Regions from separate parts of the Pantoea sp. At-9b genome, predicted to be linked through region 2. Evidence: riboswitches for the same ligand, from Rfam matches in the RefSeq annotation. Region 2 holds a riboswitch; the other holds the start of a gene.

Region 1 (15,917 bases), on a different replicon from region 2:
GTGGGTGAAGATGGCGTTGGTTTTGGTTCCGACCTGGATGGCGCGACCATGCCGGGTGATATGAAAGATGTGGCCGGTTTTCCGCTGGTGGTGGATGCGCTGGCGGCGCGCGGTTATTCGCAACAGTTGCTGGAGAAAATCTGCTACGGCAACTGGCTGCGTGTGCTTGAAGCCACCTGGGGCGAATAATCGTGCGATTGCGACATATTGAGGTGTTTCAGGCGATTGTGCAGACCGGCAGTATCAGCGGTGCGGCGCGCTTGCTTAATGTGTCGCAACCGAATGTCAGCCGGGTGCTGAATCACGCCGAGCAGCAGCTTGGGTTTGCGCTGTTTGAACGGCGTGCGCAGGGGATGATTGTCACCGCAGAAGGGCGGCGTCTGCTGCCGGAAGTGGAAGAACTGTATCAACGTTTGCAATCGATTACCGAGCTGACGGAGCAACTGCGGCGCGGCGAAGGGCAGACGGTGCGCGTTGGCGCGGCGCATGCTTTTGGTCAGATGGTGCTGGCTCCGGCGCTGGTGACCTGGCGGCAACAGGCGGCGTCGGTTAGCGTGGAGCTGGTCACTGAACACTTCAGCACCCTGTGCCGCAGCATTCTCGATAATCAGCTCGACTTCGCGCTGGTGTTTGGGCAGCAGGTGGATGCGGAGCTGCTGGCGGAACCTTTGTTTCAATCCTCGATGGTCGCGCTGCTGCCGCAGTATCACACCCACAATGAACCGGTCACCCTCGAATGGTTGTGCGCCAATAATTTGCTGATGATGCAAAGCCAGGACCCGCTGGGGCGTGTGCTGCATCGTGCGTTGCGCGATAAGGGGTTAAATCCCGGGGTGTCCTTGTCGATTAAGACCTACTCGGTGATTGCCGACATGGTGCTGGCGGGCGGCGGCGTGGGGATAGTTGATTTGTTTACCGCCTGTCGCTATGCCGATCAGCTGAAACTGCTGCCGGTGGCACAACCGTTGCCGTTTGAGGTGATGCTGATTAGCCGCCGTGATCGGCCTCAGTCACAATCGACCCTGCAATTGAAACAGGTGATTCGTAATAAGTTGTGGGAGATCGCGCGGCAATGTGAATCACGGTTTTTTACGGTGAAGCCGTAGGGCATTCGTTCGCTCTGAGCGGGTTTCGTTCGCCACGAGCAGTGGCAGTTGCAGTTCGCCGGTGCGGCGACCGAGCAAAGGGTGCCTGGCCGCACCCTTTGCAATCCCGGGCCTCGCGCCAGCCTCCCTCGCCGCTACGCGGTGTTTTTTGCGCGATAAATCGCGCCGCTACAACTGCCGACGGACCGGCGGCGATTCGCTCCTGCTCAACGCCGCCTTTCGCCGCATCCATGCGGCTCATCCTGGCAGCATTCACTCGCTCAGCGAGTCCGGATGGTGCCCCACCCCCCGCTGCAAAACCTGTGTTTTTCAGTCCCTTTCTTTTTGCTTTCCGTTTTTTATTTTTTGTTTTTTGTGTTTTCTGCGGTCTTTCAGACGGTGGGGTGGGCGGCATCCACAGCGCCGAGCGCAGAGGGAAGGCCAGGACGAGCCGCATGGATGCGGCGAGAGAGCGGAATGAGCCATGGATGGCGAATCCGCGCGGTCCGTATGGCCTGAGTGATAAGCGAGGGGACAGCGCTATGCGCTGCGCGAGGACGCCGCAGGGCGCGGATTGTTAAGGCCCGCGCCTTCGGGCCTTAACCCGTCCGCCTGCACGTTGCAACTGAAACTCCCTAATGCCTGGCGGGCGGAACCTTCTCAGAGCCAGCGGGCGGAACCTTCCCGCCACCAATGGCAACTAAAATCAAACCCCATCTGCAATCGGTTTACGCACCAACAACAGATACGCCAGCGCCCCCACCACCGTCACACCGGCACAAATCATCAGCGCCAGGCTGAAGGACTTGGTGGTATCCAACACCCAACCGGTAACAATCGGTGCGAACGAAGCGAACACAAAGCTGGCAAAGTTCTGGATACTGCCGACCGAGGCGGTCATACGGGCGGTAACGTTGGCGTGAATCAGCCCCCAGCAGGACGTTCCGGCAAAATGGATACAGAACAGCGCCATGCCGATCAGCGTCACTGCGCTGGTGGTGTCGGTAGCACGGGTAACAAAGGCAGTAAACGCCGCAGACAGCAACATACCGCTGACAATGCTCACCTTACGCACCTTCACCGCATTCATCCCACGACGGACCAGCGCATCCACCACATAGCCGTTGAGCAACATCCCAGCGGCACCGAACAGGAACGGAATCGCCGCCAGCAAACCAGTGCTTTTCAGGTCGAGGTGATAGGTGGATTGCAGGTAGCCCGGCAGCCAGGCGATATACAGCCACGCGGTATAGTTGATGCCGCTGAAACCAATCATCATGCCCCACATGGTGCGTTGCTTAAACAGCCCACGCCACTCGGCAAAACTGATCGGCTCCTTGCGCGATGCCACGCTACCCGCCTGTAAATAATGGATCTCTTCCGCACTCAGTTTGTTGTTATCGCGATCGCGATAGGTCAGATACCATCCGATAGCGAGGAACATCCCCAGTACGCCGATGGTGACAAACATGCCGCGCCAGCCCAGCACCAGCATCATCGCGGCCAGAATGGGCGGAGCAATCGACAGACCAATCATCGAGGCGGCGTTAAACATTCCCATCGGCATGCCGCGATCTTTGATGTTGAACCAGTCGTTGATCACCTTCACACCGCACGGGTTCATCGGTGCTTCGCCGATCCCGAGGCCGATGCGCACCAGAATAAACTGGGTAAAGTTATGCACCATACCGGCGGCGGCCTGGAACAACGACCAGAAGAACATGCCAATCGCCAGCATAATGCGTGGGCCTTTGCGATCCAGCAGTGCGCCGCATGGCAGCTGTGCCAGACCATACGCCAGCGAAAACGCAGACAACAGCACGCCAATTTCGGTGGCTGACAAACCCAACTCTCCACGAATCGTCATATTGGCGACGGACAGCGAACTGCGGTCGAGATAGTTAATGATGGCGGCAAACAGCAGCAACAGCATTGCCGTCATCTGAATCTTTCTGATGCGCGGTGAGCGCACCACATCGCCGCGTGCAGGGACAAATTCACGTCCATCTGCGGCTGGGGCTGGCGCTGTCTCGCGACCACGAGCCGACGTATTTTCCATTGCAACCTCCCGGATCTGGGTACTTATCGTTATCAGTCAGTGTGGGGTTCTGTGGTCGCCAACCGATGCGACCTCAACAGATGGTTCCGAGACTAGAAGCAAAGATGACAGGATGTTGCAAAGATGTTTCTGATTCGTGCGGGAGCTAATGCTTTGTGGTTTTTAATCGGTTTTTAATTGTACTGGCGGATTGAGCGGATCATTGAGGTTTTGGCCGTATCGAGATGGGTATGCAGCGCGCACAGTGCTTCCACATCCTGACGGCTGATCAGCGCGGTGAGGATCGCCATATGTTCTTCCAGCGCCACAATATTGCGCTGCTTGAGATCGCTCTCATCCCATTGATAATGCGAATGAAAAATCACCGAGATAATCTCCAGCGATTGATTAAAAAACGGATTGTTGGCGGCGGAAAGAATCAGCGAATGCATCTCCTTATCCAGCGCAGCGAAGTGGCGATAATTGCTGGCGATGGTGTCCCGCATCGCACGATGCCTGTCGAGAAGATCGCGCGCCTGAATCCAGCGCTCATCCTCTGATGCCAGGTTGAGAAAACGATTTAACGCGTGAGTTTCCAGCATTTCGCGCAGCTCAAACAGTTTTTCCGCGTAATTCTGGTCGAACTTTTTCATGCGCCACTGGCCGCGTTTCACTGGCTCCAGCAGGTTGTAGCGCATAAAACGCAGCAAAAATTCACGGACTACCACCGGACTGACCTTCACCCGCTGTGCCAGTTGCAGCTCGGTAAAGGTATCGCCTGGCATCAGCAGCCGCTGGTTGATCAAATTAAAAAACGCCTGTTCAAATTGCGTGGCCTGCTGTTCGATCGGCGGGGTGAGTGTGCTGAAACCATCCTCATCGCTCGGGTTACGCACGATCACGTAAGTCTCATCCACCTTCTCCAGTATGCCGCGTTGGTGCAGGTAATGCAGGGTATGGCGCACGGTGGTCCGGCTGATATTGAACATCTCCGCCAGCGCAGCCTGCGGAGGTAAAGGCGAGCGAATATGGCGCTGCGCGATGCCCTCCAGCATTTGGTTGATGACGTTCTGACGCAAATTTTGGCTTCGGCTCATGTCACACTCCGGTTTTTTATTTATTAAAAACCATCGAAAGCCCAAAAAAATCGTTCTGCTTCACATTTTCGCGTGCGCAACAAGCCGTTAACATCGATTCTCGCCATAACTGTGACATCAGCACAGGAGAAACCTATGACAAGCATGAAAACCCTGGTGGTGGCGGAACCCCGTAGCATGGTGTGGCAGCAGCGTGCCAAACCGACACCGGCCGCCCACGAGGTTCTGATCAAGCCGATTACCGCCGGGATTTGTGGCACTGATATCCACGCCTGGGCGGGTAATCAGCCATTTTTTAGTTATCCACGCGTGTTGGGCCATGAGTTATGCGGTGAAGTGGTGGCGTTAGGTGCTCAGGCGAGCGGCTTTACGCCGGGGCAACGTGTCGCGCTGATCCCTTACGTTGCCTGCCAGCAGTGCGATGCCTGTCAAAGCGGCAAAACCAACTGTTGTGAAAACATCTCGGTGATTGGTGTGCATCAGGACGGCGGCTTCTGTGAACTGCTCAGCGTGCCACAAGACAATTTGCTGGCAGTGGATGATGTCGCCCCAGAAGCGGCAGCCTTGATCGAGCCATTTGCCATCAGCGCCCACGCAGTACGCCGGGCCGCAGTTATGCCGGATGAACAGGTGCTGGTGGTCGGTGCCGGGCCGATTGGCCTTGGCGTGGCAGCGATTGCCGCTGCCGCTGGCGCGCAGGTGGTGGTGGCGGATACCAGCGAACAGCGGCGGACGCATGTCGCGCAGCAACTGGGGCTGGCAACCATCAACCCACTGGATGCGGATTTTGACGCCACGCTGCGTGCGCAGTTTGGTGGACGTCTGGCCGCGAAGGTGATTGATGCCACCGGCAGCCCGGCGGCGATGAACGGTGCGGTGAAACTGATTCGCCACGGCGGCACCATCGTGTTTGTCGGCCTGCACAAAGGCGACCTGGTGATCCCCGATACCGAATTCCACAAAAAAGAGACCACGTTGATGGGCAGCCGCAATGCCACGCGCGAAGATTTCGACAAAGTGCGCGCACTGATGGCGAACGGTCAGCTACGTGCCGACATGATGCTCAATCGACATTATGATTTCTCTACCCTGGCAGAGACCTTTGAACCCGAGGTGATCAACAACCGCGAGCTGATCAAAGGCGTCATCCACTTCGCCCGCTAAGCCTGCAATGTGGCGAAAAAGTGCTGGCGCACTGCGTCAGCCTCCACCCCGAGACACAGGCGCTGAGCATGCAATCCGGCAAAGGGATCATGGCGTGAGGCGAGGGCGTTCAGACGGCGCAGCGTCTGGCCGCTGCTGATCCCTGCCGTCACCACCCGTACCGGCGCTTCCGTGATGTGAAACGCATGCGGCAGCGCCAGCCAGGAGAGGGTCAGCGTGTCGTGCAATGCCATCCCGGCAAAGCCTTCTTTCTCCAGGCTATACGCCAGATAGGGACGGCAGATGGCGCTCAACACCGGCTGATTAAGTTGCTGCACCTCGTTGGCGGTGATCAATACCTTATGGGTGACATCCAGCGGCAGTACCACCACCTTTAAGGCTGAGGACAGCACCTGATCGGCGGCGTGCGGGTCTTTCCAGATATTGAACTCGGCGAACGGCGTCACATTGCCGCTGTGCCCGTCGGTGCCGAATGCGCCACCCATCATCACCAACTCTTTCACCAGCGGAATAATATCCGGGGCTTGGTTTATGGCGCTGGCGATATTGGTCAGTGGACCAATTGCCACCAGAGTGATGGCATGCGGGTGAGCGCGCACGCTGTCGATAATAAATTGCACCGCGCCAGGCGCCTGATCGCTATGTGGATTACTGAAGGCATCGCCCAAACCATCTTCCCCATGCAGACGCGCCGGTTCAGAAGGGGCCTGCGCCAGCGGGCGTGAACACCCGCGATACACCGGGGCATCAATCCCCATTTTCTCGCAAAACAGCCGGGCATTTTTCACCGCCTGGCCCACCGCCACGTTGCCAAATACCGTGGTGATACCCAGTAATTTCTGGGTGCGCGCGGCATACGCCAGCGCAAAGGCGTCATCCACGCCGATATCGGTATCAAAAATCAGGGTGCGCATGAGGATCTCCAGTTAATCGCTGCCGTCCAGGTTAAAACATAAATGTGTTGGGTGATACACCAATTTGTCCGGACGATTACCTTGCGCAACGTCACATATTGTTTGCCAGCGCCAGCCATCGTATTATCAACCCCCTTAAGGTGATGGCGTGCCACCTTCCCCAACCGCCGTTCTGGCAACAGACGGCTGATGACGCCTGACAACACTCTTATCCCTGCGCGGGAGACGGCGGTGTGTCAGGCGTTTTTCTGTCCTGCCGCGGCCCTGCGCGTTTTAAACATCAGGAGCTACACATTTATGTTGAAGTCTTTACTGGCCGTTGTGCTGGGTGGTGCCGTGGGCTGTACGCTGCGCTGGCTGATTTCTGTCCGCTTTAACGCCCTGTTCCCCAACCTGCCGCCAGGCACCCTCATGGTGAACCTGATCGGTGGTTTTATCATTGGTGGCGCGATGGCGTGGCTGCTGAAAAATCCCCAACTCGATCCTGCCTGGAAATTACTGATTATCACCGGTTTCTGCGGCGGTCTGACGACCTTCTCCGCATTTTCAGCGGAAATCATGGTGATGCTGCAATCCGGTAAATATCTGTGGGCGATGTCGAGTGTGCTGGTGCATGTGGTTGGCTCAGTGCTGATGACCTTTGCCGGTTTCGCCGTGGTCAACCTGCTGGGCTAAACGGAGCGCTTGAAATAACCTTTAAGAGGTAGATACTGGTCAGAGTTCTGTGCGTGTGACGCACAGAACGTGTCACCGATTTATCCGGACGATTAAGGAGCACGTTGATGAGTAGTCACCCCAAATTCCTTAACCTGGTGTTGTTAAACGGTGAGCCTGAAGAGAAATTGCGTGCAGCGCACGCAGCGGGCTTTGATCAGGTTGAAATCTGGCGTGAAGATGTTCAGGCCAGCGCGCAGGGCACTCTGGCGCTGGCACAATTGGCCGCTCAGCAGCAGCTTTCGTTTACCAACTTGCAGGTGTTACGCGATTTTACCGGTGCGCCAGATCGTGAACGCCAGCAGAAGCGTGAAGAACTGCGTCAGTTTATTCAGGTCGCCCAGGCGCTGGGCTGCGACACCATCCAGGCACCGGCGACCACGCGTGAAGATTGCCTCGCAGAACGTATCGATGAGGATTTGCAGTGGATGGCGTCGGAAGCGGCGCGCTACAAAATGCGCATCATGTATGAGCCAATGGCGTGGTGCAGCGTCGATAACACCCTGCCGTTGGCATGGGAGAGGCTGCAACGGCTAGATCAACCGAACATTGGTTTGGTGGTCGATCTGTTCCACATCTGTGCGCGGGGCGGCGATGCTTCGCAACTGGACGGTATTCCCGCCGATCGCATCTATGAAGTGCAGCTGTGTGATATGGCCGCGCTGCCGCCGCAGAATAACGACGCGATTATCGATATTGCACGTCACCAGCGTTTATTGCCCGGTGACGGCATCATCGAAGTCGAGCGTTTTGTCGATAAGTTGAAAAGCGCCGGTTACAACGGGCCGGTCGGCATTGAAGTGTTTAACGATGCGTTAAAAGCGCAGCCACCGGCAGTGGCGGCGCAACAGGCCTGGACCGCGCTCAATCGCTACTGGCCTTAATCCTGTAAACATTGCGCGATAAAGGCGGCCGCCTGCATCGCGCCCTGCGACGAAATGGTGTGCCCGGTGGCTGGTTCAAAGCGTGTTTCCAGCGTCACACCCGCGCTTTTCAGACGCAGCGCGGCAGATTCGCTTTCGGTCCACGGAATCACGCCGTCAGCATGGCCGTGGATCAGCAGCGCAGGCGTCAGTGGCTGCGGCGTTAAGGGGCCATCAAAGGCCAGACGGCCAGAGAACGCGACCACACCCGCCAGCGGATGACGGCCCGAGGCCAGGGCATCCAGCGCCATAATCGACCCCTGCGAGAAGCCCACCAGAATCACGTTATCCCAGGCATCGGCAAAGCCATGCTGTGCCATCAATTGTTGCAGCGTGGCGTCAAACGCGGCACGTGCTTCGCGCACGCGTGCCGGACGGTTTTCCACGGTGACGCCGTTCAGGCTAAACCATTGATAACCCATACCGTGTTCAAACGGATAAGGGGCATTCGGTGAGGCGAACGCCACATCCGGCAGCAGGCTGGCCCAATGCTGGCCGAGCACCGCCAAATCGTCACCATTGCTGCCGACGCCGTGCAGAAAAATCACTAACGCTTTTGCCATCTTACCGCTCCTTAAAAACCGTATTCCGCCATATCCGGGCCAGCCGGCACGATACCATTTGGGTTCAGTGCTTTGATGGAATAGTAGCCCTGCTTGATATGGTCGATATTCACTGTCTGGCGCACGCCGGACACCGACAGCATACTCTTCAGGTAGCGATTGAGTAGCGGATAGTCGCGCAAGCGGCGCAGGTTGCATTTGAACAGGCCATGGTAAGCCGCGTCAAAGCGGATCAGCGTCACAAACAGGCGAATATCGGCTTCGGTCAGCTGCTCGCCCAACAAGAAGGTGCGGCCATCGCTCAGGCGCTCCTCCAGCTCATCCAACTGGCTAAAGACATCCTGAAACGCCTGCTGATAGCTGATTTGCGTGGTGGCGAAACCGGTGCGATACACGCCGTTATTCAGACGGGGATAGATCGATTCATTGATCGCATCGATCTCGCTGCGCAGATCCTGCGGGTACAGATCGATGCTGTTATCGGCGAGATCGCCAAAACCGCTGTTCAGCATGCGCAGGATATCGGCGGATTCGTTATTCACGATGGTCCCGGTCTTTTTATCCCACAGCACCGGCACGGTGGCACGACCGGTGAAATCGGCGGCGGCGCGGGTATAGAGTTCATGCAGATACTCAGCATTATTCAGGGTATCGCGATCGGCACCAGGATAATCACCGAAATGCCAGCCCTGGTCGCCCAGTTGTGGTTCCACCACCGACACGCTGATCACCTGCTCCAGCCCTTTCAGGTTGCGGGCAATCAGGGTACGCGAGGCCCACGGGCAAATCAGCGCCACATAGAGGTGATAGCGATCCGGCTCGGCAGCAAACTCGCTGGAACCATCGCAGGTGATCCAATGGCGAAAACTCGATGTCTGACGGACAAAGCCGCCCTGTTTATCGGTGGCCTGTACCGGATGCCACTCTGCGCTCCACTTACCGTTTACCAACATCGCTCTGCTCCTCTGTGGTGATGTTGGTTAGCTTAACCCGCTGCCGGAGGGGTGATAATCCGGGCAAAATGGCTTTCATTGCTTCCAAAATGGAAGGAATCAGCCCGGTGGAGAATGGCGGAAATGCTCGGCGAGGAAGTCGATCAGCAGACGGGTTTTCTGCGCCAGATGGCGGGCAGGGGGATAAAGCGCAAACAGGCCAAGCGGCGGGGTGGCGAAGGCATCCAGCAGCGACACGATCTCACCGCGTTGCAGTGCGGGTGCGGCAATAAAGCCCGGTAAGCGCGCGATACCCAGCCCGGCCAGCGCGGCCTGTAAACAGGCTTCAGTATTGGAGAAACACAGGCGGCCGCGAATCGGCATATTGACGCTATCACCGCAGGGGGTGATGAACGGCCAGTGCCAGGGATCGCGGAAATTGGTGTCGCTGATACATTGGTGCGCAGCCAGATCGCGCCAGTGCTGCGGCGTGCCGTGTTGCTGGAGATAGCCGGGCGAAGCCGCCACGCGCACCGCCACATCACCGAGACGGCGGGCGATCAGGCTGCTGTCATCCAGCTTGCCGATGCGAATCGCCATATCAAACCCTTCATCGACGATATTCACCGCCCGATCGGAGAAATTCACGTCCAGTTCGATTTGCGGATAGGTGCGGGCAAACTCCACCAGCACGCGGGCAAGCACGGCGGTGCCAAAGGTGCCGGGGGCGCTGATCTTCAGCCGTCCGGTTGGGGTCGTGGCGCTTTCGCGCACCGTGGCATCGAGGGTGTCGAAGGCTTCCAGCAGGCTTTTTACCCGTTCGTAATAAGCGCGACCCACTTCGGTAGGTGATAGCGCGCGCGTGCTGCGTTTAAACAGCTGTACGCCCAGCTCCTGCTCGAGTCTGGATACCAGTTTTGACGCCTGGCCGCTGCTGGTGCCAAGCCGCGCGGCGGCACCGGCGAAGCTGCCGACTTCCAGCACGGCAACAAACATCCGGTCACAATCAAGACGATCCATGGCGCTTCCTGATGGCAAACAAAAGCGGAGTATATAACGCGCGATAAATCACGCCGCTACAAAAATCTGCCTGATCGTAGCGGCGCGATTTATCGCGCGCTTTTTTCCGACACAGCGCTCTGGTTTAAGTTCGCATTCGGTGCGCTGCACCTTTCCCCCGGCGACAAAACCTGTTTGACTACAGGTTCGCTTTTATCAGGCCGGGAGCCGTGGATGTCTTTGCTTCACCTGTCATCGCTGGCGGAGATTAGCGCCGCCGCGTGGGATGCATTGTTACCTGACGATCAACCGTTTTTACGCCACGCTTTTCTGCTCACGCTGGAAGAGAGCGGCAGCGTGCGGCCGGAAAGCGGCTGGCAGCCGGATCACCTCATTTGGCGCGAGCGGGGCGAGGTGCGTGCGGCGCTGCCGGGCTATCGCAAACGTAATTCGTGGGGCGAATATGTGTTCGATCACGCCTGGGCGGATGCCTGCCAGCGGGCGGGTATCCCTTATTATCCCAAATGGCTGGGCGCGATTCCGTTCAGCCCGGTGACTGGCGCGCGCCTGTTGGGTGATGCTGCGCCATTACTCGCGCAATTACCGGATTACCTGCATCAGCACGGCCTGAGCAGCGCCCATATCAACTTCACCACACCGCACGCCAATGCCATGCTCGAACAGGCACCGGACTGGCTGGCGCGTCTCGGCATTCAGTATCACTGGCACAATCGGGGCTACCGGGATTTCCAGGATTTCCTCGACACCCTGATGTCGCGGAAACGTAAACAGCTGCGTAAAGAACGCGAACAGGTAGCCAGCAACGGTTTTGCTTTTGACTGGTATCGCGGCGATCAGCTGCGTGAAGATCAGTGGGACTTTATTTACACCTGCTACGCCAATACCTATGCGGTGCGCGGCCAGCGGCCCTATCTGACACGCGAGTTCTTCAGCCTGCTGGCCGAACGGATGCCACACAGTATCCGGGTGTGCATCGCCTCGCTACAACGGCAACAGGCGGCGATGGCCTTCTGTCTGGTAGATGGCACCACCTTGTATGGCCGCTACTGGGGTTGCCTGGCGGAGTTTGATCGGCTGCACTTCGAAACCTGTTTCTACCAGGGGATGGATTACGCGATGGCCGAGGGCATCGCGCGCTTTGATGCGGGTGCGCAGGGCGAGCACAAACTGGTGCGTGGCTTCGAACCGCAGATCACCCATTCGTGGCACTATCTCAGCCATCCGGGGCTACGGGCGGCGGTGGGCGATTTTCTGCAACAGGAGCGGGCAGGGATCCGCGCCTGGGAAGCGGAGGCGCGCGACGCCCTGCCGTATCGACGCGGCGATTAATCCACGCCGACAAAACCCCCGGTCTGATGCTGCCACAGGCGCGCGTACAAACCGTTGTGCGCCAGCAGCTCGCGGTGGTTACCCATCTCGACGATTTGCCCCTGCTCCAGCACCACCAGGCGATCCATTTTGGCAATGGTGGAGAGGCGGTGGGCGATGGCAATCACCGTTTTGCCCTGCATCAGCGTTTCCAGGCTCTCCTGAATCGCCGCTTCGACTTCTGAATCCAGTGCCGAGGTGGCCTCATCCATGATCAGAATCGGTGCGTCTTTCAGCAGCACGCGGGCGATGGCGATACGCTGACGTTGGCCACCCGACAGCTTCACGCCGCGCTCACCGACGTGCGCATCCAGCCCGGTGCGCCCCTGTGGGTCAGACAGCAGCGGAATAAACTCGTCGGCGCGCGCGCGGCGAATCGCCTGCATCAGCTCCGCTTCGGTGGCATCCGGGCGGCCATACAACAGGTTTTCGCGAATCGAACGGTGCAGCAACGAGGTGTCCTGAGTGATCATGCCAATCTGACCACGCAGGCTTTCCTGGGTGACGTTGGCGATGTTTTGGTCGTCAATCAGGATGCGGCCACCGTTCAGGTCATACAGCCGCAGCAGCAAATTCACCATCGTCGATTTGCCCGCACCGGACGGGCCAATCAAGCCAATTTTCTCCCCCGGCTTGATATTGAGGTTGAGGCGATTGATCACCTGGCGACCGCCACCGTAATCGAAGCGCACATCTTCGAAACGGATTTGGCCGCGCGTCACCTGCATCTTCTGCGCGGCAGGGGCATCCTGCACGCTGAGCGGCTGGGAGATGGTATTCAGACCATCCTGCACCATGCCGATATTTTCGAAGATGCCGTTTACCACCCACATGATCCAGCCCGACATGTTGACCAGGCGAATCACCAGGCCGGTTGCCAGCGCAATCGCGCCGACGCTAATCAACGACTGGCTCCATAACCACAGCGCCAGGCCAGAGGTGCTGACAATTAACAGGCCGTTCAGCGTCGACAGCGTGATATCCATGCTGGTGACCATGCGACTGGCGTGCTGGGTTTTGTCGGTTTGCTCCTGAATCGCTTCGCGTGCATAACGTTTTTCCAGATCGTTATGGGCGAACAGCTTAATGGTGGCGATATTGGTATAGCCATCGACAATGGTGCCCATCAGCTTCGAACGTGCCTCGGAAGACACCACCGAGCGCTGTTTCACGCGGGGTACGAAGAAACGCAGCGACAGACTATAGGCGACCAGCCAGATGATAAGTGGGATCATCAGCCGCCAGTCGGCTTCGGCAAACAGCACCAGCGAGGTGACGGCGTAAATCAGCACGTGCCAGATGGCATCCACCAGTTGCACCGCCGAATCACGCAATGAGTTGCCGGTTTGCATGATGCGTTGTGCGATGCGGCCAGCAAAATCGTTCTGGAAGAAATTCAGGCTCTGCCGCAGCACGTAGTTGTGATTTTGCCAGCGGATCAGGCTGGTCATGCTGGGGCTGATACTTTGATGCACCAGCAGATCATGCAAGGCAATCACGATGGGCCGGAAAATCAGCGCCACCACCGCCATCCACAGCAAAATCGGCCAGTTATCAGTAAACAGCGTGGCCGGGGTTGAGTGGTTCACCAGGTCGATAATGCGGCTGAGATAGCTGAACAGCGCCACTTCAATCAGCGCCTGCACCAGTCCGACAATCAGCAGGGCGACAAAACTTGGCCAAACCTGGCGCAGATAGTAGAGATAAAACGGCCAGACAGTGGAAGGGGGTGAATCTGTTGGTGCATCCTGGAAAATATTGATAAAACGTTCAAAACGGCGATACAGCATAGCGTCACTCTTTCCGTCTCATTGAATCATTCAGCTTAGTGTAATTTTCAGGAGAATAGCGATATGGATTTGCTTATCCGTGGCCGTGAACCGCGCGATGCGGCCGCGTACCAACGGTTGTACAGCCAGCCAGCAGTCTACCAATGGACCACGCAGTTGCCCTTTCCCAGTGTTGTCACCTGGGAGAAAAAATTCGAGAAAATGGAGGCAGAGGGCTTTATCGCCTTTGTGGCGGAAATCGACGGTAACCTGGTGGGGGAGCTGACGCTGTTTGTGGATCATCGGCCACGGACTCGCCACGGTATCAGCTTTGGCATCAGCGTTGATCCGGCCTTCAGTGGGCGCGGCATTGGCGAAAAACTGATCCGTACCGGCATGGATTACGCCTTTAACTGGCTGGGTGTGCAGCGTATCGAGCTGGAGGCGTTTCACGATAACCAGCGCGCGCTGCGCCTCTATCAACGTCTCGGTTTTCAGCACGAAGGGGTGCGGCGTAAAGCCTGCCTGCGCAATGGCGAGTACCACGATATCGTGGTGATGTCGGTGCTGCGGGCAGAGTGGGCGCAATAAATTGCGCCCTTGCTGAGGGTATGGCGGGTAACGGCGCGTGCCGTTACTCACTTTTCTCGACGTAGTGCTGCATATTCTCTTTGGTCACCAGTTCAAACGGAATCCAGACGTGTGAATCCAGTTTTTCACCCTTGATCAGTTTCTGCGCCACATCGACCGACGTTTTGCCCTGACCAATCGCATCCTGGAAAACCGTAACCTGCAAGGTTCCGGCCGCCAGCGCTTTCAGGCCGTCCGGCGTGGCATCGATCCCGCCCACCAAAATCTTTTTGCCAGTTTTTGCCTGGGCCAGCGCCATGGTGGCACCAATCGCCATCTCGTCATTGTTCGCCGCCACGATATCGATCTCTTCGCCGTTGGTCAGCCAGTTCAGCATCAAATCCATGCCTTCGTTGCGCGCGTAGTTCGCGGTCTGCTTCAGCACTACCTTCATGCCCGGATACTTCGCCACCACCTGCTCGACATCTTTGGTTCGTTGCAGGGCTCCGGCATCGGTCAGGTTGCCGATCATGATCGCCACCTTGCCTTTATAATTTGCCATCTTCGCCAGCGCTTCCATCTGCAAGGTGCCTGATTCGCGTTCATCGGAGCCGACAAACACCACGCCAGGCGGCAAGGTTTTATCGCCCGGTGAGCGGTTGACGTAAACCAGCGGGATTTTTGCCTGTTGCGCCATTTTGGTCAGGGCCGGGGTGCTGGCGGAATCCACCGGATCGACGATGATGGCATCGACACCGGCGCTGATAAAACTCTGCACCTGATCGGTCTGACGACCGACATCACCGCGTGCATCTTCAAACTGCACCCCCAGCCCGCGCGCTTTGGCTTCTTTATCAATGGCATGACGAATAATGGTCAGGAAATTTTGATCGAAATAGGCCATTGATACGCCGATTTTTTCCGCCAGCGCGGAGGCAGAGCTGCACAACAGACCAACTAACACGATCGCCTTGATGGTTTTCATCGCGGACTCCAGGGTGAGGTTGTTATTAGAATGAAAGTTTCATTGATATTAAGAATGGATAAATGAAACCATTTGCAGACTACGAAGCGGCAGCGATGCTGACAACGGGTAAATACATATTCTGCTGATGCGCGCACATTTTGCCGTCGGCGGCTGAATCCTTAGCCTGCACATAGTTGCGGCTCAAAGAATTTTCTTCGACCTGGCGCACACTCCCGGTGTTTGCTGGCGAGAGATTTAGGGTTCTGTGCAGCATCGCACCTTGCTTTGTGGCATACGCCAAAACAGGGGTGAAATTTCCCATGCAATTCCCTCATCCGCACAATGACCACGCCATGCCCGGCTCTTTATATTTTCTCAACAGGGAAAATTAAGCGGTATTCCTGAACACATCATCCAGAGCAGGAGGCTCCTCTGATTAAGGAATTCACCCTATGTCACACCAAAAAATCGCTGGGCGCACCAGCCATGTCCGTATCTGGATCCTGATGCTGATCCTGTTTCTTTCCGTGGTGGCCTACGCTGACCGCTCGATCCTGTCGATCTCCGGCTCGGCGATCAAAGAAGAGTTCGGGCTTTCGGCGATCCAGTTGGGGTTGATCCTCTCCGCCTTTAGCTGGGCCTATGTGATCGGCCAGATTCCCGGTGGTTTGTTCCTCGATCGCTTCGGCACCAAAAAGGTCTATGGCGTGACGCTGGCTCTCTGGTCGCTTGCCACCATTGCGATGGGGTTTGTCGGTGAGTTTTCCAGCGGCATGACGGCAGCGCTGGCGTT
Region 2 (15,917 bases):
TGTAACCGGCATCTGCGGACCGAGTTTATACGCATGGACTGCACGGCATTCCGGTTGCCGCTCTCTTTTCACGACGAACGCTCCGTGACCAGTAACCTGCCGGTGCTCTCCCTCAGGCTCAGCGATTAAACAGCATCCGGAGCAGCGCCGTCAGGTGTGCCGCCCCGTCCTCATCGACGGTCCCGTCGAGGCGCGCAATCAGCTTCAGGCACACGGCGGTGCGCGTCAGCCGCTGTTCCTGCCGCAGGAGCTCAACGGTAATGCGCCCCAGCAGCTCAATCTGGCAGGGGTGGGTGACCAGGCTGAAGTAGCCGGTCAGCCCGGCGTCTTTTTCCGGCGGTAGTCCGTCCTGTCGCATGAAATACCCGTGCGTGGTGAATGAGGTCGGGCGCAAAATAACCGATGCACAGGCGCGTGTACAGCAGTAATGCGCCGGGGCTCAGAAGTTTAAACAGTACCGCCCTTATTGCAGGCAGTTCAGCGGTAAAAATTAACGCTCCGGTTATCAGGGAGGCACAGTGAACAGAAAAATAACGGCGGACGACAGCATGCCCATTACCCTGCCCGACGCAAGCTTCAGTCAGGTACTGAATCCGAAAGACATCAACCGTGCCGACACCCGCGCATTTCTTGCCCGCGACGTGGAGCATTTTACGTTACACGGGTTTGTGACTCCGTTCGGCTACACCCTCTGGCAGAACAGAACAGAACAGAACAGAACAGAACAGAACAGAACAGAACGCCAGTACTGGCTGGTCACGCAGGAGCCTTAGCCGAAGACCGTGTATGCGGTGAGGCTGGAAGAAACTGAAAACTTCACCTCGCCGGAGCGCGCCGCATACAGGTCATGGTGTGGCGTACCCGCCAGCCGCAGCATGAGGGGGCGGTGCACGGCCTGGCGCAACGGTTCTTCTGTCATTTTCTGCATCGCTGGTCGATCATCATTACCGACAGCGCGCAGACCAATGCAGCAAAGGTGATGTGGGAGGGGATGGTTGCCTGGGCGCTGCGCGATCCGGAGCACTACGTGTACGTGTGGGACGGCACAGGCGAGTCGGGCTGCCTGCACCCTGTGCGCAGCTGGCTGGCGTTCAGCGCACAAAGCCTGCGCATATCGCTGAATGGCAAGCCGGGAGGCTCATCCTGCCCGCATTTCAGATTCAGCCGTCGTGCCACACGTGTCCGCCGTCGTATTTGCGGAAAAAAAATGTTCTGAAGGCGGGCAGTATTGTGTAAACGTGCCACACTTTACCTGTCCTGAAATTCAGGACATCTTTTAACTGAGTTAGACATCATGACAACAGCAACACGCGGTGGCGCCGGAAACTTAGCGGCCTACCCGGCACGCGCTTCTGAAGCGGGAAGCAAAGGCGCCGCCGCCAGCGGCGGCAATTTCAAACACTACCCCGATCGCGCGCGAGGCCGGCCTTAAGGGGGGACTTATCAGCCGCCGGGGCCCTAAACCTGAAGTTTAATTAAGCCAAACAGACGCGCGGCGGCGGTAAAATTTCATCCCGGCACGCTAAACCAGGAAATATATACTACCTGATTATCTTCTTTCTTGGTGTAAAATAATCACCACAATATATCTCATAATTTCCTCTCCCATTACGCACTTTTCAGCCAATGCCTCTCGGGCTGAAATAATCGATATTTAAAAATCGTGTTAAATCCTCGTCTGAGGTTAAACCTAATATCACCCTGACTCTTGAAGATGAAAACTATTTCAGAGTATGCATAACGATTACTCAGTGTTTTCTTAGGGTTACCCATGATGACCTGTCGGACATCAGAATTTTAAGTGTTTTTATCTTTCCGCTGCGGAGGTCATTTCTTCCTGACGAGATAATGCACTGAGAATAACTGTACGGAACCGGGTTTCAGCTCATTAAAACACCACACTGAAATAACGTAATAAGGATGAGGGAGAGCTGAACATGCCTGAAAATTATCATAATGAAAACCGGATGATTATTGGCGAAGCTGCGGTTCATCTGGCGATTAATAATGCGGATATTACCGTTGACCCGCTTATCCGGGAGCTGGCTGATATGGTTGCCGCTGAAGAAGATCCTGCGTGCTGCGTGCAGAGTAAGAGGGGCAAAGCGCTGGCGCAGCGGGTTTAAGTCATTACCGGGCAACCGGGACGAGCTGAGGTGGGTCACCGGAGGGGGCAGGGGATCAACGCACTGAATGACTCTCCGTCTGTCCGGATCACACACCGGGCAGGTTTCTTTCCTGAGCCATCCCCCCGGCTGACCAAAATAATCTGCTTGTTGTACAACCCTTTCATCACCTCACTCATCATTCGCACGCTGATACTCAACTAAGTTACTGTTTAGTAACGCATAGCACTTTTTGCACAAAAAAATAAGCTGTACATCAACTCAACAGCTGTACAAGTTTGATTTGGTTGTATAACTTTACGGTCAGACAGGGCCGACTACATTTTAACCATCAAGAGGTTAACCATGCGTCAGAACGTTACGAAATTCCCGGACACCGCCAGTGACATTGCACATTACTTCAGCAAGGCATCGGCACCGACCCAGCAGGAAACGCTGGGGCAGATTGTGGTGGAAATCCTGCGTGCGGGCAAGAACCTTAACCGTAAGGCCATCTGTACCAAGTTACTGCGCCGGCTTGAAGTGGCATCGAGCCTTGAAGAAGAGCGTCATTACCAGACGTTAATCGGCCTGCTGTTTGAGCGCTGAGTTACCCCGTTGTAAAGAAGCGATGCCCGCAGCATGCATTCAGGACCGCCCGGAATGACCGTCCTGCCACGCTGCGGGGGCATGAACCGGGAGATGCGGATTTGAAGAAAACAGATTTAACACGCCTCGCCGACATTGTACTGGGTGAGGCTGTGGTTGCTCTGCTCAGCAGCGTTGACAGCATCAGTGCAGACAGCGTTGCGCGACAGCTCCGAAGCATGGACGCCAGTGAGAGGGTCCCGGAAAGGCGTGAAGCCATCGCCATGGCACTGGGCGAGGTGCAGACGGAATTTGAACAGTCCCGGGAAAGCCGTAACGCGGCCGGGCTGGCATTTGGTGTTCTGACGGGCACGGGCCGCGGCAGTAAGAAATAATCTGGAGGATAAATTTCCGTATATAGCGGAGAGTGGCAGGATGCCCGCAGGATGCGGCTACCGTAGGGTGGCCGTTTTTATTTCAGGCAGCAGCCAGCCTGGCCACTTTTGCCCGCAGGGCCTGACGGATAACACCATGAAGCTTAACGAACAGCACACCACGATCGAAGCAGACATCATTCAGCACTTTCGCAGCGGCGGCGACGCACTGGCCGCCGAGACCGCCGTGCTGGACGCCGTTATCCGCGACATCGTCATTCACGGCAAAAAAGTGACGAGCAAAGCGATTATTCTTTACCTGATTGCCGAGCTTGAAAGCACCTCTGACGTGGTCGAGCTTGACGTACTGCGCAGCGCGCTGGAAATCGTTGTTGGCAAAACGCCCGACGACGAAGGCTTCTGATGTTACTTCTGCTGCGCCGCGTGCGCGGCGTTCAGCGCAGCCGGGGAGTCAAATCCCCCCTGCGAGGCCCACACGGAGCAGCTGACGGCGGCGGCGAGGGTTACGGCAATCCAGACTTTCACAGGCATCTCCCGGTTTAAAAGATTTCACACTTATCAGTGTGGCACGTCACCGTCATGGTGCGAAGGGGGTACGTCAGAACGGGAGAAATCTGAAGGTCAGTGCATCTGCTGCGCCAGCATCCTGACGGCGCGTTCGCAGCTTTCGCGCATTCCGGCCGAGCCGGCCGCCTCGCCCATACTATGCAGGGCGCTGGTGATTTCGTGAAGAGTGAGGTACTGGTCCGGCTTAAGAAGGCGTGCCACGACCGTTCCGATAACGGCGTAGATATCTTCGGCGGTGGTGTCATCGTTCATATGACCTCCGTCCGTGTCCGTAGTGGATAACTGTACAGTATAACAGAAAGGCACCGCAGCAGATACCTCTGTGCCTCAGGGGCATCAATGGAGCTTCTGCTCTGGCAGTCCGGCGGCGCTGGCCACCCCGGTTTTTTTCCCGGCGCGGATATGCATTTCCCGACGGACCTCTTCGATAGCGCGCAGACCCGCGCGAATGCGATCTTCATCAGTTTCATTTTCAATGGCCGACCGCAGGCGATCCGTAAGGGCCGCCCAGCTGATGGCCACGTCCTCATCCAGCAGCGCCGTCACGGCCTCGCCAATCATGATGTCGGCCATTTTGTCGTCAAAGTTATTTTTCATGGGGTTATCCGGCAGCAGGTTTCGGGGGCAGAGCTTACCACAGCCTCACTGACACGAACACGACCGGAGAAGATACCATGCAGTAAACTTTACCGACGCAGCGTACTGACGCGCACAGTAATGCTGCCCGGGGCATTCTTATTAATTCGCGCGCTCTGAAGGTATTTCACTCCAGCGCCGGCATTTTCTTTCTGCGGCCACGCTGCTCAGGTGCTGATGGCTTGCAGAGTTCGCAACCAGTTCTACGCTGGGCAGACCAGACAAAAGAGTACTGATTTTAAAACAATAAATGGCGAAAAAATGATTTTAAGTGAGTTTATGCTGTAGGTGAACCGCTGGCCTGATATGCATTTCCCAGCAATCAAAAGCGAGCAGCGCGACGCCGGCATCGAGATTTATGCCATCGACTTCTCAAACCAGACCAAACGCCGGCTGCTGATATAGCCGACGCAAAGCACGCGTCGGCAATGATGAGCCACTTCCGCATCTGGCTTTAAAAGTCCAACCGTGGCAGACCCCTGCGGCAGGAAAAGCCTGAAATGCCGGTGGGCGTCTTGAGCGCGCAGCAACCGTCTTACCGGGCCGCGCATCCTGTTAATCATCCGGGGCCCGCGGGCTCTTTTTCTTCCGGCCGCCTCAGATAGCCTCACGGGTCTCCGGCCAGGCCACAGCCGCGCCTTCTGCGGTGAACAACGCTCCCTGGAAGTCAGTGACCCCCGCGGCCTCCAGCCACATCCACTCCTCCGGCTGCTCGATACCTGCCGCGATGACGTTTATCTCCAGCGCTGAACAGCAGCGCAGTACCGCGTGTACCACCGCCTGACGGGGGCCGCTGCGGTGAATATTGCGCACGATCCCGGCACCGATGCGCACGCGGTCCGGCTGAACGTGCGCCAGCAGCGACAATCCGGCGGCGCCGTCACCGAAGTTATCGATGGACAGGCTGATGCCGGCCTGCTTCAGCTGGCGCACCGACTGAGAAAACGCATCCAGCTGAGAGATGACCTCCGTCTCGCTGACGCCCACTATGATCTGCTGCGGCACCAGCGCGGCGCTTTCGATGGCGCTGACGAGCCGGCTGACGGCATCCGGAACAGAAACAAGCGTCATGGGCAGAATGCTGATGTACAGCATGATGTCGTCCGGGCACGATCTTCCGGCCCTGCACAGGGCCCCGGTGACCGTGGCGAGGTTGTTCACGTACAGCGCCTCGCCGGTAAGTCCGTCTGGCGCTTCATCGGGTATGGCCTCGAGGGCCGTCACTTCGCGCCCCAGCGGATCGACCACCGGGCGGAAGGTGACGCCCGCTGCCGGGGCCGGTGAGCCGCTCTCATCCGGCACAAAGTCCCAGTAATCGGCGGGCAGGACCTCGAAATAGTTTTCTTTCTCACGGGCTTCCACGAAGGTTCGCAGGAACTGCAGGCCGCGATCGTCATATGTCAGGCGGTATTTAGACGTGCCGCGGTCAAGTACCGCCTGCAGCACGCTGCCTCTGTCGTGATGGCGCAGGTCGAACAGCTCCATCCCGTGGTTGCCGAAGCGACGCGACGGTGAGTAGTCGCGCATCAGCTCAACCACGTTGTGGTGCCGCCGGTCGGCGCAGATACGACCGTAGATATCCATCACGCCCTCCTCCGGGCCCTCCAGAATCTGAAAGAAGTGGGTGCCGTTAAAAAGCAGGATGCCCGTGACCTGATGGCGGGCATTCAGCAGGCTCGCCTTCTCCACCATGCCCGGCAGGATGCTGACGGGAACCTCTTCGGCGAGGTGACTCCGGTAAATTATTGTTGTAAGCATGTTCAGACTCCGTATTGCCGCAGATTGTCACGGGCACCATAGCAGCTGGCTGTCATTTCTCAAACCTGACCGGAAACCTGCACCTGGACCTGAGGAGTGTACCGACAGGGAAGCCTGCGGTAGTCCGGGACAATTATCTGAGTGATGGATGCTCCGGTAAATGAGCCTGTCAGGCAGAATCGTGGGAATATCTGAGCAGAACATTTCAACGCGCGTGGATTCCTTTAACCACTCGTCCAGACATAAATTATTACGAATCAGGGTGTTTTCAGAATATCCATCGGGCACTTTCTTCGTCTGCGTCTACAGTGTGACGTGAGGTTGTCATTAACGTCAAACGGAGGTAGTTAATTTGTCTATTCAACATGACGGGAAAGGGTACGTCATTATTGGCGAAGCGGCACTGAGCCTGGCGCTGGGCGAAAAGGAAATAAGTGTGCATTCGCTTATTGTCGAGCTCGGAAATATGGCTGAGGCCGGCGGCAGCGATAACCGGCTCACCGAAATATCCGAAGCCAGAAGCTGGCTGAAGAGCTTCCACGAGCCGGAGCAGGCCGTCCGGCGGGTGCCGTACCTGCAGACGCTTGCGGGCCTGAACGACGAGAAGAACTGACGCCAAAGGACGTAGTCCGGCTCTGGCCGGAAGACGACGATGTAGATGACCTCACCGGTCTCGCGAAGGCGTGTACCGGCCGGAGAATCTGTCAGGGACGACACCTCCATTTTTCCTGCACTTAAATTGCGTCAGAAATTAATTCTACCACTATATATTCAGGCATACATTGGCTGCTTTAACAGAAAGGGAGGCCACGTATGTGGGAGTTTTACTATCTGCTCAGGGTGAGTAAGCAGGACTGGCTGCACGTGAAAGGCTGCGCGTGTCTGGAAGACCACCCGGAGCGTCAGTTTCTGGGATCGGCCTTCAGCTACCGGCACGCCTATCAGACTGCTTCACAACGCCTCGGCATACGGGCCTGCATCTGCCGGTTGTGCGTGGACGACAGCATGTCCGAAATGTGGGACATCACGCTTTCACCGCCAGCATGATGAGCCGTTTTTACGCTTAAGTCACAGACCTGATAATTATTCACGCCGGATCCCGTCATGCACCTAAACTTAATGTTACCCGATACCGGGTGACGGAGGTAACCATGGCTGACCGTAATGACAAAAATGTGAAGGATGGCAAAGACGCCGACCACAGCAAACTGCCTGCGGGCAACAAAAAAGACACCAGGGACAGCGATAACACAAAGCAGAAGGGCGGGAAGTGACCCCGCGGGAGCGCAGAATGTCTGAACACCCGATGCCTGATGACGATGCGCCCCTGCCGGATGAGGTGCCTGCGCCCGGTCACGAAGACGAGGTGCCCGGCGGCGACAGAGATATTCCGCCCGACAGGGGAGCCCCACCGCTGATTTAACCGCCTCCGGGCGGTTTTTTTCGTACGTATTTATGCGCACCGCTTACTGCGATACACTGTATATATCCCCAATAAGTGGAGCGCATCTGAAAAACGAACATGAGATACAGCGCCTGGTGCACGAAGCCATCGGGCTGGCCATCAGGCAGATACTGCGCAGTGGCGGATCAGTGAGCCCGCACGAGCTCATCGGTATGCTGTGGCGCCTGAAGGAGTCCAGCGCCGATGTGAACATGCGTGAGGCCTGCCAGCGGGCTATCCGCCTTTTTGTGGGAAAACTTAACTGAAGCACATCCCCCCAGGTCTGAGCTTTGACGTCACGAGGCCTGTCCGCCGGCGTCGTCGGGCGTATGGGTGACGATCAGCTCCAGCACGTTGCGCAGCACCCCCTGCCTTTGCACGTTACGCTCATGCTCAAGCTCACGAATGACGTGAATGATGAGCGTTTTATTGGTCAACTGACCGCCCGAGGCCAGAATCATCTGTATTGCTGCCTCAAGCTCCTGACGCTCTGCCGCCAGTGTATCGCCGCAGCTCTGCAGCCGGGCGCGGATTGCTGTCACCGAGTTAGTGTCTTTCATGCTGTGAAGGTCCCTGCCGAAACAGCCTGAGCGGATAACGGCGATGGAAGTGGTTACGTGAATTGTTATTGTATTGCCTGCAACGTTGCATCTGCAGCGCTTACCTGATGGTAAGTTCATTATAGGCCAGACAGGACAGTAATGCGCTTTGCTAATCAGTCCGTATGCGTGTAATCAATATTTATGAAAGCAGTTGAAGGCGGGCGCTCAACGCCCGCTGTCGCGGAATGTGGTTATCTCATTTCATCATCATCATCCTGAAGGCGGATAGTGGCCTCGCCGCCAGCGCTATGGTTGTCTGCATCAGGGAGCATCCACCCCTTACCTGCACCGTCGCGCGCACCTACAGTCCGGAAGTCACGCAGCCAGCTTATAGCCGCGCTGATGCGGGCAATACGGCTGCTGAGTTTTTCAGCTCTCAGCATTAGATTCAGCTCCTTGAGGAGCGCATCGACGGATATTTCCTGTTCACGCACGGCAAGATTGACTGCTGCTTCACCAATAACTGCGTGACCGGTCATGTCTTCGCTGTACAACACGTTACACCTCTCTTAATTAATGAATGCGAATTCTGTTAACCACGTCCTGATTATAGCAAAGTGGTTGGTGGGATTTAAATGTAATCTATTGGCTGAAGTCTGCGGATTAATAAGGATGAATAAACCGAACCTTTAATTATAAGTGTAATGTACTGATATATAGTAATTATTAGTGTGATGTTGATATTCATTCGCATGAAATGGTTTTCGGATGAATGAATTCTACAGAGCCGTATTTCAGGTTGTATGCGGAAAAATTTGAAGAGGGCGGACACGTGCGGGTGAAAGCCGGCTTCAGCCATACTGAGATGGCATGCCAGGTGTGCAGGGCAACGCAACCTTTGTAAGGCTGCGGGGGACTTTTCACCGTGCCGGGTTCCCTACACATGACAACAGGAAATATGTTTGTGATTTTCCGGTTTCGTTTAAATACCAGTCTGGTTTCCAAAAAAATACCCCATCTTCCTTCCGCTTCGTACAGGAATAAAGAATCCTGGTATGCGCATGGATGCGTTGACGGCCGTATACCTGATACAACAGCATACATGATGTATCAGCCGTCAAGTCTGTGAAATATTACAGTTCTGGCTTCCGGGAGCGGTGACAGAAATTTCATTGCGCGGAGAGGCTGCTGAAATTATCTGACGTAAAAACATGAGTTGCGAAAAATTATTTTCCAACCCGGGATCGCGCGGTATTAACCGTTATTAAAAATAAATGCCCTCCCCGGCCAGGTGTGAAGCCTGTCGGTCTCTTCCACTGATTTTGGCGCCGGCGCTTCATCTGATGTTCAGACGAATGTAACGGATGAGCTGAGCGGGCCAGTCACATACGATTAATTAACCGAGTCTATTGACATCATACACAACTACTCACTTGAACTACGGCCTGCGGGGCTCCCTTTCTTCGTTCATTGCCGGTGCTACTTTGCCCTTCGCCGCGACTGGATCGACCGAAGCATGACTACACACCGTAACAGTAGAAGTGCCATAAACACACAGAGCGTCAACACCGCCACGCTAAAATCGCCCAAAACATGGGGTAAGAGACCGGAGAACAACTACCTTAACCCGGCACTGTCAGAGGGGCTGGATTTTCTTGTGTCACTCAGTGCAATGCAAATCCATGAAGACGACCGCCTAGACTGTTGCACGGGACCATCAGACACATGACCCAGTAGGTATGCAACACCGTCACAGATTGGTCTGAACTGTGCCCACTGCTGTCGGTGTCGTCACTGGCTGCCTGGATCAGAGCCGTCATTTTTCCCTAGAACTGTTTGGTGAAACCGGCGAATCAGCATGGATGGATGTAGCCATCTGAAAATGCTACTCAGAGATGGTTATGCAATGAAAAGGCTGAGATCGCCTAATCGCTTACCCAACCGGATTTAAGAAGCTGTGCCATGCAAAATACCTACTTAGACGTCACCCCTGACGCGACCACCACCCGTGCGCTGATCGAAATAGTGGCCAGCAATAACGCCCAAAACTTCAACGACTCTGGATCTGTATCTACTGCAACAGGGATTGAAAACATCAGCGATAACGTTCGCTTTTTTATACGTCTTCAGATTCGTTATGCATAGGGAAATTACGTGATGGCCACGGAGAGTCAGATCCTTGAAGAAGCCGCACGCGCCATCGATCATCGCTACGCCACCGGGACCTTTTTTGCCTCACCAGAGATGTCCGGAGTGTTTTTCAGAGTAAAACTTGTCGGCCGGTCGCGTGAAATTTTTGCTGTTGCTTTTCTGAATAACCAGCATCAGCTGTTTGCTTATGAAGAGATGTTTCAGGGAATTATTTCAAGCGTCGGGATTCCCCCGGATGTTGTGTACAGAACACTGCAGCTTAACGCGGCGGTGGTCACCGTCACTCACAACGCGGAGAACTCGCACGAGGCGCGAGAGCTGGCCGGTCGCAAGCTGGTACCACGCAGCGGGGAGCCGGGCTGGTGCGGAGAGTGGTTGAAGACATTAACGGCATTGCATTCCAGACTAATATCCTCGCGCTTAACGCCGCCGTAGAGGCCGCTTCAGGTACAGGTTCGCCCCCACAGAAGGGTGATTGGTTAGCGTTTGGGCATCAGTAGCGCGCGGCGGCGGGTTTTCTCCAGCCACTGACGCACGCGATTGGTATCCGGGCCCGCCTCGCGCACGGCCCGGGTCAATCGCTCCTGGGTCGTGCGCAGTTCCAGCGTCCAGAAGGTTATCTGCCACTATTCCCGGATAACCGGCAGGCAGCGTGAGCACGCCTTCGGTAAATAAGCCTGTCAGCGATGTATCCTGCCCAGAGTTTGGTAAATGCTGCAATTGCATCGGCAATTCCTTCAAATGTCCCGAGCCATGAGGCCGGTATACCCAGCACGGCCAGGAAACCAGGCAAAATAACGGTGGCCGTTTCATAACAGAAATCTCCCAGAGCGCTGGTGAACCCGACACCCACGACCGTACGATTGAGCCAGCGGGGCCTGCCTCCACCAGTGACTAAAGTTGCCTTTTGATTTTTAAATTTATCAACCATTTTGCTCATCTCCTGCATGTTCAATGTTCCGAAGGGATGTTGGAGCTGTAAGGCGGCAGGCGATCCCGCATAAATATTGCAACGTGTTATCCAGTATCCGTTGCCGGAGCAACAAAACCTCTCAGTCCTGTCTGTTGCTCAACAGCCGTAAAGTCTCGCTTCACCATCTTTATTAAATAATTTAGCTTCCCGCATAATAAAAGCATCCGGTTTGATATCATTAATTAACGCGTTTTGATCTTTGTCCCTGTCCCTGTCCCTGTCCCTGTCCCTGTTTCGGTTAGTCTCAATGTAACCTGCGAAAACGTATTGTAAGTAAGCACACACAAAACAGTTATCTGTCAACATATAAGTCATGAACATAAAAACACAGTTCTGAGAGCACAGTTCGGACTGGAAATTTTGCTGATAAAACTAAGTATCATTCCACAATGAACTCAGCTTGCGATGCAGATACACTTCCGGACTGAGATGGCGGCATTAAAATTAAGGATGAATAATGCTGTTCCTGTCAGAATGTCGGGCCATGTGGAGTGCCAGTTCAATGTGCAAATGCCAGCAACAATCAGCGCCAGGCTGGCTATCACGTAATTGCGTGATGTGAGATACCCCATTTTTGTTACGGCATTATTATTAATCCGAAAACGTCTCATCAGATATGCGCATGTGACATTGACAGCCAAAGAACCCATCCCTATTAAATTAAAAAGAAATATGTCAGGTGTAACTGGATCATGAAATTTATCCACAGAGACCACCAGAAAAGCGATTCCGGGTAGTAGCAGTAAAAGTGACAGTATACGCCCGGTCATGGTGATGATCCGCGAGGATTCCGTCATGGAAGAAAAAATGAATATCGCGGTTACTGCATCCTCAATAAAATCGCAACTATCAGCATAGATGGACAGTGCCTTGATCTTATATGCAATTGAAAATTCAATAATGAAATAAATTAAGTTTAACAGATAGACTATAATAACTGCCTGTCTGGGCCGGAGAAAACACTGAGGTTTTCTCTCGGTACCACCCAGTCCAGCATAATAATTTTTCATATGAAATCACGCCGAACGATGTTTTCGATAAAAATCAGCAATCCTGACAGTTATCGTCAGATGCTTCGAAGACCTTTTTTGCATATTCCTCAAGTAAAATCTCACATTTATTTAACCGTAAAGTCGCAGTCTCGCTCATTAATGATTTGTAAAAATCCAGTTTCATGATCTTTTCCAGCCACGTCTTTAACTTTTTCAGCTCTGCATCATTCTCTTCCAGTTCAGAAAAAGTAAAGTGTTTTATAGCAGTTTCTTTTGCTATTTCGTTTTCGAAGTCCAGACACTTTCCAAGAAACTCGGTGTACTCTTCATCCCTGTCGGAACAAAACCGGGCAATAACCTTCTCTTCCTGGACACCATCAAGTGCGACTGATTCCAGTAATACACACTCTCCGGCCATATTAGCTATCTCATTTTCGATGATTTTCAACTGTCTGGTGTGTTCTTCATTTTTTGGCAAAAGACAAACCCCGTTCTGTATATACACTGCTCCCAGTGCTTTCAGCTTTCGCCAAAGCGCTATACGTTTACGTGCTGGTTCAGAGGGTACCTTATACGAAATCAGGAGCCAGTTATGTGAGATCATCCGATCAATTCCAATGTAACAACGGTTACAATAAAAGTGTAGCAACAGATGTTATTAGGTTTCCTTCCTTCACACCATACATTTTTCGCATGGGTAAAAACTGCCATAAAAATCATTGCCTGTTTGTAAAAACTGTTAGACACTGAGTCGAAGGTGATGGCGTTCCACCTTATCCAAACCGCTCCCTCGCTGGAGCTGATGACGCCTGGTATGTCTCTTCGTATTCATTAGAGGCATGTCAGGCTCATTCTCGTTTTTCCGATGGCCTGCATGCTTTACACTCAGGGCCGGATAATGATCAACGTATTTGGACACACTAATCCTGACAGTGATGCTGTCTGTAGCGCTGTTGTCGCCGCCTTCTGGCTTTCCAGTCAGGGTCGCCGGGCCCGGGCCTGGCGGCTCGGTGAGGTAAGCCGCGAGACCCGTTATATTTTCCGGGTTGCCGGATTACATTTGCCGGAACGCCTGATCATGCTCAGAGAGGATGAACCCGTCTGGCTGGTTGATTTCACCGAACCCGCACAGGGCCCCGGTTTCCTTTCCCTCTGCAATATTATCGGCATCATTGACCATCATCGCCTTGGTGGCCTGATCACGCATCTTCCACCTGAAGTGTGGATTAAACCGGTTGGTAGTAGCGCAACTCTGCTCTGGACAATCATGGAGCCACCGATCAGGGCAATGCTGCCACCGGCTTATGCCATCCTGTTACTGGGTGCAATTATCAGCGATACCATTGCGCTAAAATCCCCTACGACGACGGATGATGATTACCGTGCCGTTGCTGAAATCAGCAAGCTGGCTGGTGTTAATTTGAGTTCGTTCACTGCCCAGTTACTTGCAGCCAAAACCGACACTGACGGACTTAATGCTGAAGAGCTACTGGAGAAAGATCTCAAGGCATTTGTCATCTCGGGAACCGATGTTCGCATTGCTCAGCTGGAAGTTTCTTCACCTGAACAGGTCCAAAATCAACTGGGCCACCTAAAAGAGGCGATGTCCCATTTGGCTGAGCAGACGGGGGCCGGTCTTGTTGTGCTTATGGTCACGGACATCGTCAAATCCTTCTCCACTCTCTATTTTGCCGGTCCCGCGCTGAAACAGGCTGGTCCCTGTTCCGTACCGGGCATGCTCAGCAGAAAAAAGCAGCTCCTGCCATGGCTTGCCAGTCACCTGAAAATAAACACGGGGGAAGCATTATGACCTGTTATTCCCATGCTCTTGTTCTGATCCATGACAGGGAAGACGGTGCTGTTCTGGTCAAACTTGCCGCCATTCTGGCAGAGCAGCTTGCAATGAAAATTACGCTTGCGCACGTCAGCGACGATTACCGGGAAATGAACTACGTTTCTGACAGCATCATGGACGACGTGGTTTCGGCCGACGTGATTAAGGTCAAAGAGTTTCTCAGCAGTCTTACAGCCGCAATGCCCGTCCCGGCTGATACACGGGTGCTGGTTACAATGAGCAATATTGATGATGTGGAGGAATGCATCGTGGATCTGAACATTGATCTGATTATTGCAGGGCACCGAAATCGTTTTCTTGGTTTATTAACATCAAAGTCAATGGATTACATCAACCATCTTAATGTTGACGTGTTGATCCGACATATTTACTGATAAATAAGGAGAGCAGCATGAACTTTAAACTGGAGAAAGTAACTGCACGTGAAATCCTGGATTCACGCGGAAATCCCACCGTTGAGGTTGAGGCTTACACTGAAGATGGTCAGATGGCTCGCGCGTCTGTTCCATCAGGAGCCAGTACGGGGTCCAGGGAGGCAGTCGAACTTCGCGACGGTGATGCCAGCCGGTTTGGTGGCAAAGGAGTAAAGCAGGCGGTGGCGTCGGTAAATACTGCAATCAGCAAGGTTCTGGCCGGACTTGACGTCAGGGAGCAACGCCACATTGATAATGTTTTGCTGGCTCTTGATGGAACGGAAAATAAAAGCCGGCTCGGTGCGAATGCCATTCTGGGCGTTTCTCTCGCAACAGCCCGGCTGGCAGCAGGGGCTGCACGCCAGCCTCTGTATCGCTGGTTAGGCGGGCTGCGAGCTAACCTTTTGCCGGTTCCCTGCATGAACATCATCAACGGTGGCGTGCATGCGCGCGGTCAGGGCGCTGACTTTCAGGAGTTTATGATTGCTCCACACGGTGCTCCCTGCCTGACAGAGGCCGTTCGTCAGGGCAGTGAAGTTTATCAGGCGTTACGCCAGATTCTGCTGAATAAAAATTTGCCTGTTGCAGTCGGTGATGAAGGTGGCTTTGCCCCTCCGGTATCTTCTAATCGCCAGCCACTCGACTTTATCGTACAGGCAATTGAGAAGGCAGGTTACCGGCCCGGAGAAGATATCAGTATCTGTGTTGATCCCGCATCCAGTGAATTCTACTACGAACAAAAATATACGCTGCGAACTGAAAACAGTGCGCTGACGCCAGAAGAAATGACGGATTATTACGATGAGCTGATTGACCAGTATCCCATTATCTTGCTCGAAGACGGTCTGGCTGAGGATGACTGGACGGGCTGGAAGTATATGTCTCAGCGCCTGAGTGACCGTGTCGAACTGGTAGGCGACGACTTGTTCGTCACCAATGTGAAATATATCCAGCGTGGTATTGAGGAAAATCTGGCAACGGCTGCCCTCATTAAACTCAATCAAATCGGAACGCTGAGCGAGACGTTTGATGCTGTGGCTCTCTGTCAGCAAAATGGCTGGGGAGCATTCATTTCTCATCGCAGCGGTGAAACTGTTGACAGTTTTATTGCGGATATGACCGTCGCGCTCCGCGCTGGTCATCTGAAAACCGGTGCTCCCTGCCGGGGTGAACGCATAGAGAAATACAATCAACTGATGCGGATTGAATATCAGCTGGGTTCTGATGCGCAATATGCCGGACTTAAGGCATTTGTACGTAAAAGATAAAATCTACGTAAGTAGCCCGGTTACCGCAGGACATTTATAAAATGGTTAATAATAACGACATCAGGCCTTATACTGTTGCTATATGGCTAGAGTCACTGGAACCTGGAAAACAGATTCACCGGCTGGGTTGATGTGCCACTGACTTTCAGGGGACAGCTCGAAGCCATCAGAGCCGGCAGGTTCATTAAAAATGCCGATATTATTCCGAATGTTGTCTGCAGCTCAGCACT

The links. A riboswitch is a leader RNA that binds a small molecule or an ion and turns the genes downstream of it on or off. The one in region 2 is predicted to bind fluoride.
Region 1: it holds a riboswitch for fluoride, as region 2 does, so the genes downstream of both, crcB (fluoride efflux transporter CrcB) here and PAT9B_RS24575 (DHHA2 domain-containing protein) in region 2, are expected to answer to the same signal.

The regions. Positions count from the first base shown of each region.
Region 1 is NC_014837.1:4,131,179-4,147,095, reverse strand. It holds gene PAT9B_RS19175 (dipeptidase) at 1-189, shown strand, start outside; gene PAT9B_RS19170 (LysR family transcriptional regulator) at 192-1,106, shown strand; gene PAT9B_RS19165 (MFS transporter) at 1,792-3,144, opposite strand; gene PAT9B_RS19160 (GntR family transcriptional regulator) at 3,318-4,220, opposite strand; gene PAT9B_RS19155 (zinc-binding alcohol dehydrogenase family protein) at 4,356-5,384, shown strand; gene PAT9B_RS19150 (nucleoside hydrolase) at 5,381-6,298, opposite strand; fluoride riboswitch at 6,429-6,504, shown strand; gene crcB (fluoride efflux transporter CrcB) at 6,596-6,973, shown strand; gene PAT9B_RS19140 (sugar phosphate isomerase/epimerase) at 7,081-7,896, shown strand; gene PAT9B_RS19135 (alpha/beta hydrolase) at 7,893-8,498, opposite strand; gene PAT9B_RS19130 (glutathione S-transferase family protein) at 8,510-9,451, opposite strand; gene PAT9B_RS19125 (LysR family transcriptional regulator) at 9,551-10,450, opposite strand; gene PAT9B_RS19120 (GNAT family N-acetyltransferase) at 10,664-11,779, shown strand; gene PAT9B_RS19115 (ABC transporter ATP-binding protein) at 11,776-13,608, opposite strand; gene PAT9B_RS19110 (GNAT family N-acetyltransferase) at 13,672-14,178, shown strand; gene PAT9B_RS19105 (sugar ABC transporter substrate-binding protein) at 14,222-15,142, opposite strand; gene PAT9B_RS19100 (hypothetical protein) at 15,222-15,446, opposite strand; gene PAT9B_RS19095 (MFS transporter) at 15,577-15,917, shown strand, end outside.
Region 2 is NC_014839.1:141,970-157,886, reverse strand. It holds gene PAT9B_RS24670 (hypothetical protein) at 1-129, shown strand, start outside; gene PAT9B_RS24665 (hypothetical protein) at 119-358, opposite strand; gene PAT9B_RS29470 (hypothetical protein) at 519-773, shown strand; gene PAT9B_RS29465 (hypothetical protein) at 848-1,216, shown strand; gene PAT9B_RS24655 (hypothetical protein) at 1,938-2,126, shown strand; gene ycgZ (regulatory protein YcgZ) at 2,472-2,714, shown strand; gene PAT9B_RS24645 (hypothetical protein) at 2,816-3,088, shown strand; gene PAT9B_RS24640 (biofilm development regulator YmgB/AriR family protein) at 3,225-3,491, shown strand; gene PAT9B_RS31405 (hypothetical protein) at 3,494-3,619, opposite strand; gene PAT9B_RS24635 (hypothetical protein) at 3,710-3,907, opposite strand; gene PAT9B_RS24630 (hypothetical protein) at 3,992-4,252, opposite strand; gene PAT9B_RS24625 (diguanylate phosphodiesterase) at 4,889-6,049, opposite strand; gene PAT9B_RS24620 (hypothetical protein) at 6,402-6,662, shown strand; gene PAT9B_RS24615 (hypothetical protein) at 6,863-7,096, shown strand; gene PAT9B_RS31400 (hypothetical protein) at 7,201-7,323, shown strand; gene PAT9B_RS31395 (hypothetical protein) at 7,341-7,472, shown strand; gene PAT9B_RS24610 (biofilm development regulator YmgB/AriR family protein) at 7,790-8,053, opposite strand; gene PAT9B_RS24605 (hypothetical protein) at 8,287-8,592, opposite strand; gene PAT9B_RS29460 (hypothetical protein) at 9,998-10,180, shown strand; gene PAT9B_RS31510 (JAB domain-containing protein) at 10,193-10,621, shown strand; gene PAT9B_RS31505 (methyl-accepting chemotaxis protein) at 10,570-10,686, shown strand; gene PAT9B_RS31210 (hypothetical protein) at 10,666-10,764, opposite strand; partial or broken gene PAT9B_RS24595 (hypothetical protein) at 10,848-11,117, opposite strand; gene PAT9B_RS24585 (cation diffusion facilitator family transporter) at 11,555-12,169, opposite strand; gene PAT9B_RS24580 (Chromate resistance protein ChrB) at 12,204-12,755, opposite strand; fluoride riboswitch at 12,899-12,970, shown strand; gene PAT9B_RS24575 (DHHA2 domain-containing protein) at 13,050-13,961, shown strand; gene PAT9B_RS24570 (universal stress protein) at 13,958-14,380, shown strand; gene eno (phosphopyruvate hydratase) at 14,398-15,687, shown strand; gene PAT9B_RS31500 (histidine phosphatase family protein) at 15,790-15,917, shown strand, end outside.